DNA from 3 places in the Nonomuraea helvata genome. Region 1 is predicted to be linked to each of the others. Evidence: riboswitches for the same ligand, from Rfam matches in the RefSeq annotation. Region 1 holds a riboswitch; each other region holds the start of a gene.
What was found. Region 1 has a riboswitch for cyclic di-AMP ahead of ABD830_RS20760 (coiled-coil domain-containing protein). Riboswitches for the same ligand answer to the same signal wherever they lie in the genome.
Positions count from the first base shown of each region.

Region 2: it holds a riboswitch for cyclic di-AMP, as region 1 does, so the genes downstream of both, ABD830_RS43765 (C40 family peptidase) here and ABD830_RS20760 (coiled-coil domain-containing protein) in region 1, are expected to answer to the same signal.
Region 3: it holds a riboswitch for cyclic di-AMP, as region 1 does, so the genes downstream of both, ABD830_RS03120 (CHAP domain-containing protein) here and ABD830_RS20760 (coiled-coil domain-containing protein) in region 1, are expected to answer to the same signal.

Region 1 is NZ_BAAAXV010000005.1:309,262-314,072, forward strand. Features, by position in the region: gene ABD830_RS20750 (ATP-binding protein) at 20-496, shown strand; gene ABD830_RS20755 (DinB family protein) at 542-1,042, opposite strand; gene ABD830_RS20760 (coiled-coil domain-containing protein) at 1,079-2,017, opposite strand; cyclic di-AMP (ydaO/yuaA leader) riboswitch at 2,051-2,191, opposite strand; gene galT (galactose-1-phosphate uridylyltransferase) at 2,256-3,335, opposite strand; gene ABD830_RS20770 (DeoR/GlpR family DNA-binding transcription regulator) at 3,332-4,111, opposite strand; gene ABD830_RS54280 (50S ribosomal protein bL37) at 4,245-4,322, shown strand; gene ABD830_RS20775 (nucleoside/nucleotide kinase family protein) at 4,356-4,811, opposite strand, start outside.
Region 2 is NZ_BAAAXV010000009.1:2,225,998-2,230,808, forward strand. Features, by position in the region: gene ABD830_RS43750 (NADP-dependent oxidoreductase) at 1-464, opposite strand, end outside; gene ABD830_RS43755 (winged helix-turn-helix transcriptional regulator) at 550-951, shown strand; gene ABD830_RS43760 (LuxR C-terminal-related transcriptional regulator) at 1,639-1,851, shown strand; gene ABD830_RS43765 (C40 family peptidase) at 1,868-2,821, opposite strand; cyclic di-AMP (ydaO/yuaA leader) riboswitch at 2,917-3,067, opposite strand; gene ABD830_RS43770 (amino-acid N-acetyltransferase) at 3,343-3,912, shown strand; gene ABD830_RS43775 (RDD family protein) at 3,998-4,811, shown strand, end outside.
Region 3 is NZ_BAAAXV010000001.1:715,266-720,076, reverse strand. Features, by position in the region: gene ABD830_RS03130 (YoaK family protein) at 1-489, opposite strand, end outside; gene ABD830_RS03125 (MFS transporter) at 682-1,959, opposite strand; gene ABD830_RS03120 (CHAP domain-containing protein) at 2,089-2,769, opposite strand; cyclic di-AMP (ydaO/yuaA leader) riboswitch at 2,782-2,918, opposite strand; gene ABD830_RS03115 (Gfo/Idh/MocA family protein) at 3,035-3,988, opposite strand; gene ABD830_RS03110 (aldo/keto reductase) at 4,008-4,811, opposite strand, start outside.

The DNA of each region.
Region 1 (4,811 bases):
ACGGGGAGGTATCGGCGGCATGGTGGAGGATCCTCTGGCCACTGCCGATGCTTTGCAGATCACCCGAGAGGTGGGCTTCGACTGCCTGCTCATGGGCGGGAAGCCGGACACCACCGCGTGCCCGCTGCCCTTCCAGGCCGATTCCGTGAAGACGGCCAGGGACGTGACCCGCTCGACCCTGCGGAGCTGGGGGCTGAACGAGCTCAGCGACGACGCCGCGCTGGTGGTGTCGGAACTGGTGACGAACGCGGTCCGCTACGCGATGTACGCGGCGGGCCGGCGCGAGATCGAGCTCCTGCTGATGCGCGTACAGCCGCACGTGCTGCTGGCCGTGGCAGACCCGAGTGACGAGGTGCCGCGCCCCAAGGAGCCGGACTTCATCTCGGAGAACGGGCGCGGCCTCTACATCGTCGAGACGTACAGCCAGTGCTGGGGCTGGGACCCCCTCGCCCGCGGCGGCAAGGCCGTCTGGGCCCTGTTCCGCACCGAACCCTGATTCAGTTGTCACGGCGGAACCGGGATGGCCCCGCCGTCAGGGCCGTCAGTCTCCGGTCGCCCCGTCAATGAGCTCGCGCAGCAGGTCGGCATGGCCGTTGTGCCTGGCGTACTCCTCGATCACGTGCACGAGGATGTAGCGGTGCGAGCAGTCCCGGCCGTTGCGGTCGGCGACGGCGTCCAGCGGCTTGGCGGCCGAGATGGCGCGGGCGAGCTCGATCTCCTCCTCCCAGGTCGCGAAGGCCTCCTTGACCGAGGCGGTGTCCACGTCGTTGAAGTCGGCGTCGTTGTCGCGGTCCTTGTCCCAGAGCCTGGGGATGTCCTCGCCGTTCAGCACGCGGCGGAACCAGACGCGCTCGACGTGCGCCAGGTGTCTCACCAGCCCGAGCAGGGACAGCGTCGAGGGCGGGGCGGCGCGCACGCGCAGTTGCTCGTCCGACAGACCGGCGCACTTGAAGGCCAGGGTGGCACGGTGCCATTCGAGCCAGTTGTTCAGCACGGTCCGCTCGTCGCCGGTGAGCGGTGGGGGTGTCCGAGGGTCGTTCATGGGGGTTGACCTTATCTGGAGGCGGCCGGACCGCGTTCAGTTCATGGAGATGTGTACGTGGTCGTAGTGGTTCTCGGTGATGCTGCCGCGGTCCGCCATGGCCCGCCAGCCCGAGCCCATGTTGATGCGCTGCTTCCAGATCACGTACTTGACGCCGAGCTTGTCCTTGTTCTCGAGCGCCCACGCCGCGATGCGGTCGCCCAGGGCGTTGTTGGCGGCCGAGGGCGTCGTGCCGCCGGTGCTCATCATGAAGTCGCAGGCCCGTCCCAGCGGGTGCTCGCCGCTTGAGCCCGCGCGGAAGCAGCCCACCTCGAACGGCAGCTTGAAGGCCTTCCCCACCTCCGCCTTCATCAGCCGCGTACGGGCCGTGATGTTGTCCGAGCCCGTGGGCAGCTCCGGCGCCCAGCTGCCGTTCGCGCTGCGGCCCGGACCGAACGGCACCAGGTCCTGGAGCTTCTTCTGGATGTCGTCGATGACGTCCTGGGCCTCCTCGCGCTGCGCGGACACCTGCTTCGCGTCCGCGCTGATCTGGGTGGCGAGCGCGGCGGCCTGGTCTGAGGCGCTCTTCTTGTCGTCGCGGGCCTTGGCCACCCCCTGGACGACGGCCTGCTGCTCGGCTGTGAGCTGCTCCAGCAGGGCCACGCCGCCGCTGTCGGCGGAGAGCAGGACGGCGGGCACCGAGGGATCGTGGCTCTGGTAGCGCATGCTGGCGATGTCGGCGACCCGCTGCTCGGCCGTGGCCAGCGTCTGCTCCGCGACGGCCAGGCGCTCCTTGGCGGCCTTGGCGGCCTGCTGCGCCTTGGCCAGCTCGACGCGCTTGAGGTTGTACGTCTCGATGAGCTTGTCGACCTTGCTGTTGAGCTGCTTGAGCTGGGCGCGGAGCTGGGCCTCCGACGGCTTGGGGGCCGCCGACGCCGCGGTCGCCGGAAGGAAGGCGACAGCGGCGGCGGTGATGAGACCGATGGCAAGAGTCACGGGGGACAGCGGAGACACAGCCGCCACGTGGAATGTTCCTCTCCCTCTGCCGGCCGGGTTAGCTGACGGGTTCGGGCGCGGAGGTGCCCTACCGACACATGGTCGGACTCACCCCAGAACTAGGTGGGTCCCCGGCTCCCGGGCGACACGCCCGGGATTAGGCGTGCAACGGTCGTGACAACCGGTGCAAAAGGGATGTTAGTGGTAGATCACGAGCAATGCGACCCTAACTAGAAATCTAATAGTGATCTACTTGTGATCGAAGCATACGCGCGGCCTCCTCTGGCAGCACGTCGTTCACGAAAGCCCCCATGGCCGACTCCGACCCGGCCAGGAACTTGAGCTTCCCCGGCGCCCGCCTGATGCTGAACAGCTCCAGGTGCAGGTACGCCAGATCGCGGTCCCGCCGTACGGGCGCCTGGTGCCAGGCCGAGATGTACGGCATCACGACGCCGAACAGGCCGTCGAAGGCCCGCAGCACCGAGGTGTAGAGCGGTGCGAACGCCTTGCGCTCCTCCTCCGACAGCGCGGCCAGGTCGGGCACCTGCCGGTGCGGGTAGATGTGCACCTCGTACGGCCAGCGCGCGGCGGCGGGCACGAACGCCGTCCACAGCTCGTTGGCGGCCACCACCCGCGTCCCCTCGGCCCGCTCGGCGGCCAGCACGTCGGCGAACAGGTTGCCCTTCGTGTAGCGCCTGGCGGCGTCGAGCTGGAGCCTGGTCCTGGGCGTGACGTACGGATAGGCGTAGATCTGGCCGTGCGGGTGGGCGAGCGTGATGCCGATCTCCTCGCCCCGGTTCTCGAAGCAGAAGACCTGCTCCACGCCCTCGATCCCGGACAGCTCGGCCGTACGGTCGGCCCATGCCTCCATGACCAGCTCGACCTGGTCGTCGGAGAGCCTGGAGAAGGAGGACGAGTGTTCAGAGGTGAAACAGACCACCTCGCACCTCCCCGCTCCAGGACGAACCTCGCTCAACCCGCCCACATCCTGATAGGTCCCGAAATTTCCGGAGAAGGAGGGGAATCGGTTCTCGAACACCACCACGTCGTAGTCGTACGCCGGGATCTCCGACGACCGCGTGTCCGACGACGGGCAGAGCGGGCACTCGCTCGCCGACCCCGTCGGCTGGAACGTACGCGTCTGACGGTGCCCCGCCATCGCGATCCACTCCTCGGTCAGCGGGTCGTAACGCAGCTCGGAGGCCACCGGCCGGGGGTCGAGCGTCCTCCGGTCGAGCGCGCTCCTGTCGGCGTCGTCACGCCGGTCGAAGTAGATCAGCTCTCGGCCGTCGGCCAGGTGGGTGATGGTGCGTTTCAAGGCGAGCCCTCCGCGATGATCAGTTCTCCGGCCCGTTCGGCCAGCTCCGTGCGTGCGTCCTCGGGCAGCCCCGCGTCGCTGATGACCACGTCGGCCTCGCTCAGCTCCGCGATCGTGCTGATGCCGACCGTGTTCCACTTGGTGTGGTCGGCGGGGACGACCAGCCTGCCGGCGGCCGCGACCAACTCCCTGTCGGTCTCCGACTCCAGCAGGTTCGGGGTGGTGAACCCGGCCCGTGCGCTCATCCCGTGCACGCCGAGGAAGAGCGTGTCCACGTGCAGGCGGCGGATCGCCGCCACGGCCACCGGGCCCACCAGGGCGTCGGACGGCGTCCGCACGCCGCCGGTCAGCACGACCGTACGGTCCGATCGCGGGTTGCGGTGGAAGACCTCGGCGACGGGGATCGAGTTGGTGATCACCGTCAGCTCGGGGACGCCGATCAGGTGGCGGGCCAGCGCCCACGTGGTGGTCCCTGCCGAGAGCGCGACGGCCGTGCCCGGCCGGACGAGGCCGGCCGCGCGCCGCGCGATGGCCTCCTTCTCCTGCTGCTGGCGGGCCGACTTGGCGGTGAAGCCCGGCTCCTCGGTCGAGCCGGGGCCGAGTGCCGTGGCACCGCCGTGCACCTTCTCCAGCAGCCCGCGCTCGGCCAGCACCTCGAGGTCGCGGCGGATCGTCATGTCGGAGACGCCGAGCTCGCGGACGAGGTCCGCCACCCGGACGCCGCCGTTGCTGCGCACGCGTTCGAGGATCGTCTGCTGACGCTGTTGTGCGAGCACGCCCGTTCCTTCCAACAGATTCCACCAAATTATGACACGGAATTGTTGGGGAATGTGAGTTCGCGTGCCGCGCTTGCGCAGGTCATCGCGGCGGGAGACGCTCTGGGTTCCAGCCGATCGTCGGAGGCGAGCTATGGCCAGGCGCTCACGCAAGGGCAAGGCACGCAAGAAGAAGAAGGCCAACCACGGCAAGCGCCCCACGGCGCGTTGACCGGGTGGCCGCCTTTCCGGCGGCCACCCGGGATCAGCTCTCGTTGACCAGGACTGCCGGCCTGTTCGGGTGATCGGCCCTGACCACGATGTCGGCGGCCTGCTGAGGCCGCGTCTCCCGCTCGTACCGCTGGTATGCGGGCAGCCGCCACAGCTCGTCCTCGGGCGACCCGCGCTCCAGCGCCCCGGCCGACAGCCACACGTGCACGGTCATCTCGAACGCCAGCCCCCGTCCCAGCAGCAGCGTCCCATCGACGATCACCACCCCTCCCGGGGGCAGCTCCTGGTACGGCGCCCGGTACGCCCGATCGACGCGGCTGTCCCAGAGCCGCGGCAGCACCTGTCCGGAGCCGCCCGGGTCCAGGGGCTCCAGAACCTCCCTCGTGAGCGCCTTGGCGTCGAGCCAGTCCTCGTAGAAGGCGTCCGGGTCGGTCCTGCCGTGCTCCAGCCGTAGCGACGCGGGCCGCAGGAAATCGCCCGCCGACACCCG
Region 2 (4,811 bases), on a different contig from region 1:
GCTCCCGTGACGAGCAGCGTACGGCCGGGTCCGACGCCCGCGCGGTCGAGCGACTGCCAGGCCGTGAGCGCGTTGAGCGGGATCGTGGCCGCCTCCGCCGCCGTGCAGCCGCGCGGGGCCAGAGCCACCGCCGAGGCGTCGACCACCACGTACTCGGCCTGCGCCTTCACCGGCAGTTCCAGGCGCGCCACGAGCGCGATGACATCGTCTCCCACATGGAACGAGGCCCCGTCGCCCACCTGGTCGACGGTCCCGGCAGCCTCGAAGCCGAGCCCGTACGAGTCCAGCTTGCGGGCCACGCCGTAGTCCGCGAGCGTCCCCGCCGCCACGGCGAGGTCGAACAGGTTCACCCCGGCCGCCGCGACCTTGATCCGCACCTGTCCGGGCCCTGCGGTGGGCACCGGCACCTCCACCAGCAGGGGAGCGCCGGAGCCGCCGATGAGTGCACGCATGTTGTTCGTCATGCCGGCAAGCGTAGGAAGAGTTACTCTCTTCTGGTAAGTAGGCACCTGGAAGTGCGTAACCCACCCACAAGAAGGATCGGACAGAGTGGTCACGAAGACGGCGGCGGAGCGGCGCGACGAGGCCAGGCAGGCCTTCGACGCGTACTTCTCCGAATGCCCCTCCAGGAAGCTCCTCGACCGCCTCAGCGACAAATGGGTCACCCTCGTGCTCAGCGCGCTGGCGGCCGGCCCGCGCCGCTACAGCCACCTGGCCAGGCGCATCGCCGGCGTCAGCCAGAAGATGCTCACCCAGACCCTGCGCGGCCTCGAACGCGACGGCCTGGTCTCGCGCACGCTCACCCCCTCCGTGCCGGTACGGGTGGACTACGCGCTCACTCCGCTGGGCGAGAGCCTGATGCCGCTGGTGGCCGCGATCAAGAGCTGGGCCGAAACGCACATCGGCGACGTCGAGGCGGCCAGGGAACGCTACGACGTCGACAATGCCTGATCCCTCACGGGATGTGGTCGCGAAACTACCTTCTGGCTCGCCTGCTTTCCGATAGGAGGGCTGTTGTAAGCATCGGGTCAAGGTCGCCGGTGACGGTGCCGTTCCACCCGCTCGGCCACCCGAGCGCAAGCATGATCGCCATGGCGGGCACCGGGTACGCGCACGCGGAAACGAGGCCCTTTGGCGCGCGCGGTGACGCGGCAAGCGCGGCGACGGCCGACAGGTGACCCGCGGGCCCATCGGAGCATGCGTCTCCGAATGATCCGGTCCGCCGATCCGGCCGGTCATTCCGATGGCCTGACCTGGATATCCCTATAAGAAGAGAATCACCGTACAAAGCGAGCGATTGGTAGTTCGGCGGGCGGGTGGAAGATCACACATCGGGCGCTCAGCCGGCAATGCCCGGCTTATGGATCACACCGAAACTCCGCCCCGAACGGAGCGAAATGGGGAACGTCCGAAGGCCTCATTGATGGCGGCTGGGAAGCCCGAAGAGATCACTCATCGGCTACCGGGAGTCCTAACATATCGCGAGTGCGTCATATATAACTGATCATGTCAATACTGCCCGTCAAGTGCGGCGATTGTCATGCTTGACGACCTTTCCGCGATGCGTTTACCGTCTGCGAGGAGCGGCTTTGGCCCATCTGTGAGGTCCAAGTTCTGCTGTTGGGGGGAGGGCTCCCGATGGATGTGCTCACTGAAGACGTTGAGCTGAGCCATGCTGATTTGGCGCTGCTGGCGGAGCTGGCCAAGGGAGTCACGGTCGATCGGGTTGGGCGACGTCTGGATATCAGCGGACGCACGGTACGCCGGAGATTACGGTGCATCTGCGACCGCATCGGCGTGGCCACGGCGATCGAGGCCGTGGCCTGGGCCGCGCGCCGCCAGCTGATCTAGCGTCGGGGGGTGGGGCTCAGTCGGCGATGCGCACCGCGCCGGCGAAGGGCCGCCTGGCGATCGACGCGATCCGTACGACATCACCCGTCTGCGGGGCGTGCACCATCATGCCGCCGCCGATGTAGATGCCCACGTGGTGCAGGTCGCCGTAGAAGAACACCAGGTCGCCCGGGCGTAGCTCCGAACGCGAGATGTGCTTGCCCGCGGTCCACTGGTCGCCCGTGTAGTGCGGCAGCGAGATGCCAACCCGCTGGTACGCCGCCATGACGAGCCCGGAGCAGTCGTACGAGCTCGGACCTTCGGCGCCCCAGACGTACGGCTTGAGCTGCTGCGTGAGCGCCCACCGTGCGGCCTCCGCCGCCTTGCCGGCGCCCGCGATGGGCAGGTTGACGCGCACGGCGCGCGTGCCGGGCTGCCCCGCCTCGCCGAGTGCCCGCTTGAACAGGCTGCTCTCGACCTTGGTCACCAGCTTGGTGATCTTGTCGCGCTTCGTGTCGAGGTCGTCGACGATCTTCTGGACCTCGGCGATGCGCTCCTTGGCGTCCGCCTGGGCGTGGGCGGCCGTCTCCATGGCCTTGGAGAGCTGGTTGATCTCCTCGCCCTGCTCCTGCTCCAGCGCGTACGAGGTCGCGGCGCGGTTGAGGAATTCCTCGGGATCCGTGGAGGTCGCGAACTGCAGGGTCTTGGTGAAGCCGCCCGTGATGTAGGCGTTCTGGGCGAGCAGGACGGCCTTCGCGCGCTTGGCGGCCAGGTCCGACTCGCTGGTCGTCAGCGTCTTCTGCGCGGTCTCGGAGACCTTCTTGGCCGTCTTGAGCTTCTCCCGCTGGCCGTTGTACTGCTCGGTCAGCGTCTCGATCTGGGTGTGCAGCTTCTCGGCCTGGGAGGCGAGCTCCTTCAGCGAGGGCTTGGGGTCCGCGGACGCCGAACCGACAGGGATGGCGAACAGCAGTGCGGCGACTGTGAGACTCACCACACCGACGTGGCGCGGCCGCCGTGGCCGTTCCGGAGGGCGGGCGTGCTTGCCCGCCGGCTTCCCCCCACCGTTGCGCGTGCGCTTCACCTACCAGCTCCTCTCATAGAGCGCCTACCGGGTTAGCTGACGGGTTCGGGCCGGAGCAGCCCTACCGAGAGACTCGGACTCACCCCTGTGATGGCGCCGCAGGTCGCCACCGGTGGATCCCCGGCTCCCCTTGCGGGAATTGAGCGTGTCTCCCGCACGACATACGGGGGACATTGTCGCTGGACATTAATGCACTCCGGGTTCCTGCTCAACCAGAACTGCCAAGTCTGTAGAGGTTTCACAACCGAAGGGTCACAAGGGGATCTCGTGATCACCTGGGCAGAAGAGACCTTATGCCCCCTATGTCCATGCTTCTGCACAAACCCTGAGCGGGCTCGGCTCCGTGCTCGTCCGGCCACGAGATGTAACAGGATGGGCCGAGACGTGGGAGTTAGGGCCGAGCCGTAATGAGATCTGTACTCTGGAGAACCATGGAGCAGGTGGCCGAGCTGACAGCGCCCGAGACCGCGGTGGTGGTCCGGCGCGCCCGCACGCCCGACGTGCGCACCGTCAGGCGTCTCGTGGACACCTACGCGGGCGCGGGGCCGCGGCTCCTGGAGAAGGCCACCGTGACGCTGTACGAGGACGTACAGGAGTTCTGGGTGGCCGAGCGGGGCGGGCAGGTCGTCGGCTGCGGCGCGCTCCACGTGCTCTGGGAGGACCTCGCAGAGGTCCGCACGGTGGCCGTGGATCCCGAGTGCCGGGGGATGGGCGTCGGCCACCGGATCGTCTCCGCATTGATCCAGCAGGCCAAAGATCTTGGTCTGCGACGTGTATTTTGTCTCACTTTTGAGGTCGACTTCTTCGCGAGGCTCGGATTCCGCCCGATCCAGGGCACACCGGTCTCACCCGAGGTCTACGCCGAACTGCTGGCCTCGTACGACGAGGGTGTGGCGGAGTTCCTCGACCTGGAACACGTCAAGCCCAACACCCTGGGCAACACCCGCATGCTGCTCCATCTGACATCGGGTGACGTTGATCTTGACCAGATGGAAAGGTGATTGTTGATACCTATGTCGATACGTTGGGCAGCACAGGCATGTGTCCTGACACGTGCCACATGCGCACTCGAAGCGAGGTGACACGGTGAGCACCGGACAGCCGCCGTATCCGCAGGACGAATCCGGCGACAACCCCGCCGGCAATCCCGAATACGGACAACAGAACGCGGGTCGCCGCCCAGGCGAGCCCGACCCCGACGTGACTGTGGTCGGCTACCGGGCGGACGATGCCTACGGTCAGCAGCCCCAGTACCCCCAGCAGGGCTACGGCCAGCAAGGCTATGGCCAGCAGCCCCAGTACGGTCAGCAGCAGTACGGGCAGCAGCCTCAGTACGGCCAGCAGCCCCAGTACGGTCAGCAACAGCAGTCGCAGCCCGGCTACGGCCAGCAGCCTCCCTCGGGCCAGCAGGGCTATGGCCAGCAGCCCCAGTCGGACTACGGGCAGCAGCAGTACGGCCAGCAACCCCAGTACGGGCAGCAGCCTCAGTCGGGCCAGCAGGGCTACGGCCAGCAGCCGCAGTACGGTCAGCAGCCGCAGTCCCAGCCCGGTTACGGCCAGCAGGGCTACGGCCAGCAGGCCCAGTCGCAGCCCGGCTACGGCCAGCAGCCTCCCTCGGGCCAGCAGGGCTACGGTCAGCAGCCCCAGTCGGACTACGGGCAGCAGCAGTACGGCCAGCAGCAGTACGGTCAGCAGCCGCAGTCCCAGCCGGACTACGGGCAGCAGCCTCAGTATGGCCAGCAGCCGCAGTCCCAGCCGGACTACGGGCAGCAGCCTCAGTACGGCCAGCAGCCGCAGTCCCAGCCGGACTACGGTCAGCAGCCTCAGTACGGCCAGCAGCCGCAGTCCCAGCCGGACTACGGTCAGCAGTACGGACAGCAGCAGCAATCCCAGCCGGACT
Region 3 (4,811 bases), on a different contig from region 1:
GAGGACGTTGGTGACCAGGTCGGGGACGGCCAGCCCGCGTACGGAGGCGTTCTGCAGGCCCATGCCGTACGCGAGCAGTCCGATGAGCGCCGCCCTGGGACCGGTGTGATGGTGCCCTGAGATCAGGTCCACGGCGAAAGCGGTGGCGACGAGCAGGGCGTGTGCGGCGGAGGCGGTGGCGAACACGCGCCGGGTGTTCCCCATCCACCTGCTCGCCTGCCCGACGGTCCACGCGCCTGCTCCGAAGGCCGCGAGGGCCAGGAGGGAGGCCCAGGCCGACATCTCGCGGTCTCCGGCCAGGGCGAAGCCGAGGAAGACGATGTTGCCGGTCATGTTGGCCACGAAGACGCGGCCCAGGCCGAGGAAGCTGATGGCGTCCACGAGGCCGGTGACGACGGCCAGGAGGATCAGCAGGGCGGGCAGGACGCCGTGCGGGTTCGCGCCGCGGGGGAACAGCCCGTCGGCGACCCACCGGAGACCGCCTCTCACGGGCGCTCCGCGGGCGCGGCTCCGGGTGGACTGGGTCCCATGGCGGCTCCTTGGCGGGCGAGGTTGTCGCGCGTGGCTCTTCTGTGGAGCCTGCCTTCCCTCGGGGTCTTCCCAGGTGGCGAGCCGCTCATCCGAGCCCGGCCACGCCGCCCGCGCAGGCCGGCCCGCCTGCCCCGGCAGCGTCGCGCCGTGTCAGAGCGACGGTGGCTCCGTCCGGCTCGTGCGATTCACCGCGTGTGCGGTGAGGGCGCCGATCGCGCAGATGATCGCGAGTCCGAACAGCACGTACCGTGCCGAGTCGAGCATCGAGGCGCCGCCCAGGTTGAGCAGAACGCCCGCGACCGCCGTACCGAACGCGATCGACAGGCTCGTCACCGTGGCGATCGCCGCCGCCGCCCGCTGTCCTTCCCCGGGATCTTGGGTGCTGGACATCGCGGCCACTGACAGGTGCGGATAGGCCAGGCCGATGCCCGAACCTGCGACGAACAGCGTCGGCACCCAGATGGCCACCAGCCAGATCGGGGTGTCCTCGCGCTGCAGAAGCCCTTGAGCGAACAGGCCGAGGGCCAGCAGCGCCGGGCCGAGCGCACGCAGTCGCCGGACAGGACGCTCCCCGCTCACCGAGGAGCTGCCGATCTGGGTCACCGACCACCCGAGCGAGACGGCTGCGGCGAAGAACCCCGCCACGAGCGGCGGCAGCCCGCCCAGCCGCTGGCCGAACAGCGGCAGGAACGACTCGACGGCGACGCCGGAGGTCAACAGCGCCAGCGTCAGGTAGACCCACTTCAACGACGAACCTCTCTGGTACGTCGTACGCGGGAAGACCCGGAACTCGCTCCGCCGCTCATGGACGACGAACCCGGCCATCAGCAGCAACGCCCCCGAGATGCCGGCCGCCTTCGCGGGCGTGCCCGGCAGGACTCCCGCTGTGCTCACGGCCCCGGCAGCCGCCATGACCAGCAGCAGTGACGCGGCCGGGATCGGCGGGCGCACGTCGCCACGTTCGCCGCGCGGCAGTACGCGGGGCACGATCGCCGCGCATGCCGCTGCGATCACCGCCATCATCCCGAACGCCAGGCGCCACGGGCCCACCTGGGCGAACAGGCCACCGAGCGCCGGACCGGTGAAGTTGCCGACGCCGTACATCGCCGACATCAGCGCCGCGCCGCGCGTCCAGAGCCGGGCCGGCAGCGCCGAGCGGATGACGGCGAATCCCAGCCCGGACAGCAAACCGGCGCCGAGCCCTTGGACGCCGCGGGAGACCAGCAGCACGGCCATCGCCGGGCTCAGCGCGCAGGCGAGGGACCCCGCCGTGAACGTGGCGAAGCCCAGGAGATAGGCGCCGACGTTTCCCCATCGAGACAGGAACCTGCCGACGAGCATCGTCGCGATCACCATGGCGACGAGGTAGATCGTCATGTTCCAGGCGTAGAAGCCCGCGCCGCCGAGATCGGCCACCGCGGTGGGCAGCAGACTCGCTGGGAAAGCCTCAAACTCCGGTGGAACCCGCCTGTGGCAGGCCGAACGCGCGTCCCTTTCGCGGACGCGACGAGCGCGCGCCCCCGAAGGGACGCGCGCTCGGACGGTGGACGGAAGGGGTCAGCCGGCGTACTGCGGGTAGCCGTAGCCGACGACCTGGGAGGTCGGGCGGATGCGCTCCTCGACCTTGCCGTTGCCGGTGTTGCCCTCGACGGTCGAGATGGTGCCGTCGCCGTTGTCCTTCTCGACGAACCCGACGTGGTTGATGGCGTCGAGGTCCTTGCTGCCGCTCCAGGAGAAGAACACGACGGCGCCGGGCTTGGCGACGGAGCCGAAGCGCTGGTTGGCCTGGAACCACTTGGCGTAGGCGACGGTGTAGGCGTCCCAGCCGACCTGCGGGCGGGCGCCGGTGTGCTCGCCGACCCAGGAGACGAACATCGCGCACCACGGCGCGTTGATGTATTCGGCGCGGGTGCCGCCGTCGCGGGCGATGGTCTCGGCGGCCCGCTGCGAGGCGGCGTACCACTTCTGGTACGGCGTGCCGCCGCCGTAGGCGTTCTCCGAGATGCCGACCTGGGACTTGGCGAGCGCCAGGACCTGGGCGGCGGTAACACTGATCTTGGTCTCCCGCTTGGCGCGGTCGTCGTCGTGTGTGTTGGCGGCGGCCGCGGTGACCGGCAGCTTCTCCGCGGCGGCGGCGGTACCCATGTGGGCGCCGAGCCCGGAGGCGAGGACGGTCGCACCGAGCACGGCTCGGGCGATGTTGGTCTTCGTGGCACCGGTAATGCGGAATTTGGCCATCGAGGGGGTTGCTCCTTGCTTCCATGCCGCTTACCGGGTTAGCTGACGGGTTCGGGCGTGGAAGCTGCCCTACGGCACCGAAGTGCCGATTCACCCCAAGGACGTGGGTCCCCGGTTCCGCACGCAGGCGGATTCAGCGGTCACAGGACGGTCCTGTGATGTGTTGTGCGATGGTCGGACATCGCCGGACAAACCGGACGAATGTCACAAGAATGCCTTAAACGTAATGCATAAGGCAAGAGGTTACAAATCCGTAACCCTCCCGCTAGGCGAGTTGCCCGCGGGCAGCGGCCAGGAGTCCCATCATGGCAAGGGACTCGTCAAGCGGCATGACCGAGCTCTCGGTCCTGCCTTCGGCCGTCGCAGCGCGGACTTCGCGGAGCTCCCCGGCGTAGCCGTTGTCCGCCGGATCGAGCACACGCTCCTCCGGCTCCATGGCGGGCCCGGAAAGTAAAATCCGCTGCGGTGCCCAGAACGGCGCCTGGATGTCCGCGCGCATCTGAGTGCCAATAACACTGGCATGGTTCGGGTAATTCCCGATCAAGGAAGTTTCCACCAGAGCCCGCCTGCCGCCGGGGTAAAGCAGCACCCCGGCCGCCTCCGCGTCCACCCCGTTGGGCGCCAGAGAGCCGGTGATCCGCAGGTCGGAGGGCATGCCAAGGAGCAGCTGAGCCAGGCCGAACGGGTAGATCCCCAGGTCGAGCAGGGCCCCGCCGCCCAGCTCCGGCGCCCAGAGCCGGTGCGCCGGATCGTAGGGCTTGGCGAAGCCGAAGGAGGCGTGCACGGAGCGGATGTCGCCGAAGCGCTCGTCGGCCGCGATCTGCTGGATGAGCGGGTTGAACCGCATCCACATCGCTTCCATCAGGAACACGCCTGCCTCGCGCGCCAGCCGTACCATCTTCTCCGCGTCGTCCACGCTGGCGGCCAGCGGCTTCTCGCACAGCACGGCCTTGCCCGCGGCGATGGCGGCCTCGGCCACCTCCAGGTGCTGGGCGTGCGGCGTCGCGACGTAGACGGCGTCCACGGCCGGATCAGCGCACAGCTGCTCATAGGAGCCGTACGCCGACTCCGCGCCCAGCGTGGCGGCCAGCGCCTGCGCCCGCCCCAAGTCCCTTGACCCGACGGCGGCCACCCGCATTCCCGGCTCGGCCACGATGGCCGCTCCCACGGTCCGCGCGATACCGCCTGTCGCCGCAATGCCCCACGCAAAATCCCGCACGCGGGAGATCGTAGACCAATCACATCATGTCGAACGTGTCGGGATCGGGGCCGAACCGCTGGCCCCTGTTCAGCGCGCCGATGGCGGACATGTCCTCGGGATCGAGGATGAAGTCGAACACGTGGATGTTCTCGGCCATCCGCGCGGGGGACACGGACTTGGGGATGACGACGTTGCCGAGCTGCAGGTGCCAGCGGAGCACGATCTGCGCGGGGGTCCTGCCGTACTTGCCGGACAGCACGGCGAGCGCCGGGTCGTCGAGCAGCCCCTGACCCTGGCCGATCGGGCTCCACGCCTCGGTGAGGATGCCGTTGGCCTCGTGGAAGGCGCGCATCTCGCGCTGCTGCAGGTACGGGTGCAGCTCGATCTGGTTGATCGACGGCACGATGCCCGTCTCGTTCATCAGCCGGGTCAGGTGGTCGGCCGTGAAGTTGGAGGTGCCGATGGCCTTGGCCCGCCCGTCACGGTAGATCTTCTCCATGGCCTTCCACGCCTGCACGTACCTGTCATGCTTCGGCAGCGGCCAGTGGATGAGGAAGAGGTCGATGTAGTCGAGGCCGAGCCGGGTCAGGGACTCCTCGAAGGCCGCCTCGACGCGTTCGTGGTCGGCGTTCCACAGCTTGGTGGTGACGAACACCTTCCCGCGCGGCAGCCCCGATTCGCGCACGGCCTGGCCCACGCCCTCCTCGTTGCCGTACGCGGCGGCGGTGTCGACGTGCCGGTAGCCGGTCTTGAGTGCGGTCGTGACGGCCTGCGCGGCCTCGTCGGCGGGGACCTGCCAGACGCCGTAGCCGAGCTGCGGAATCTGCACGCCGTCGGTGTT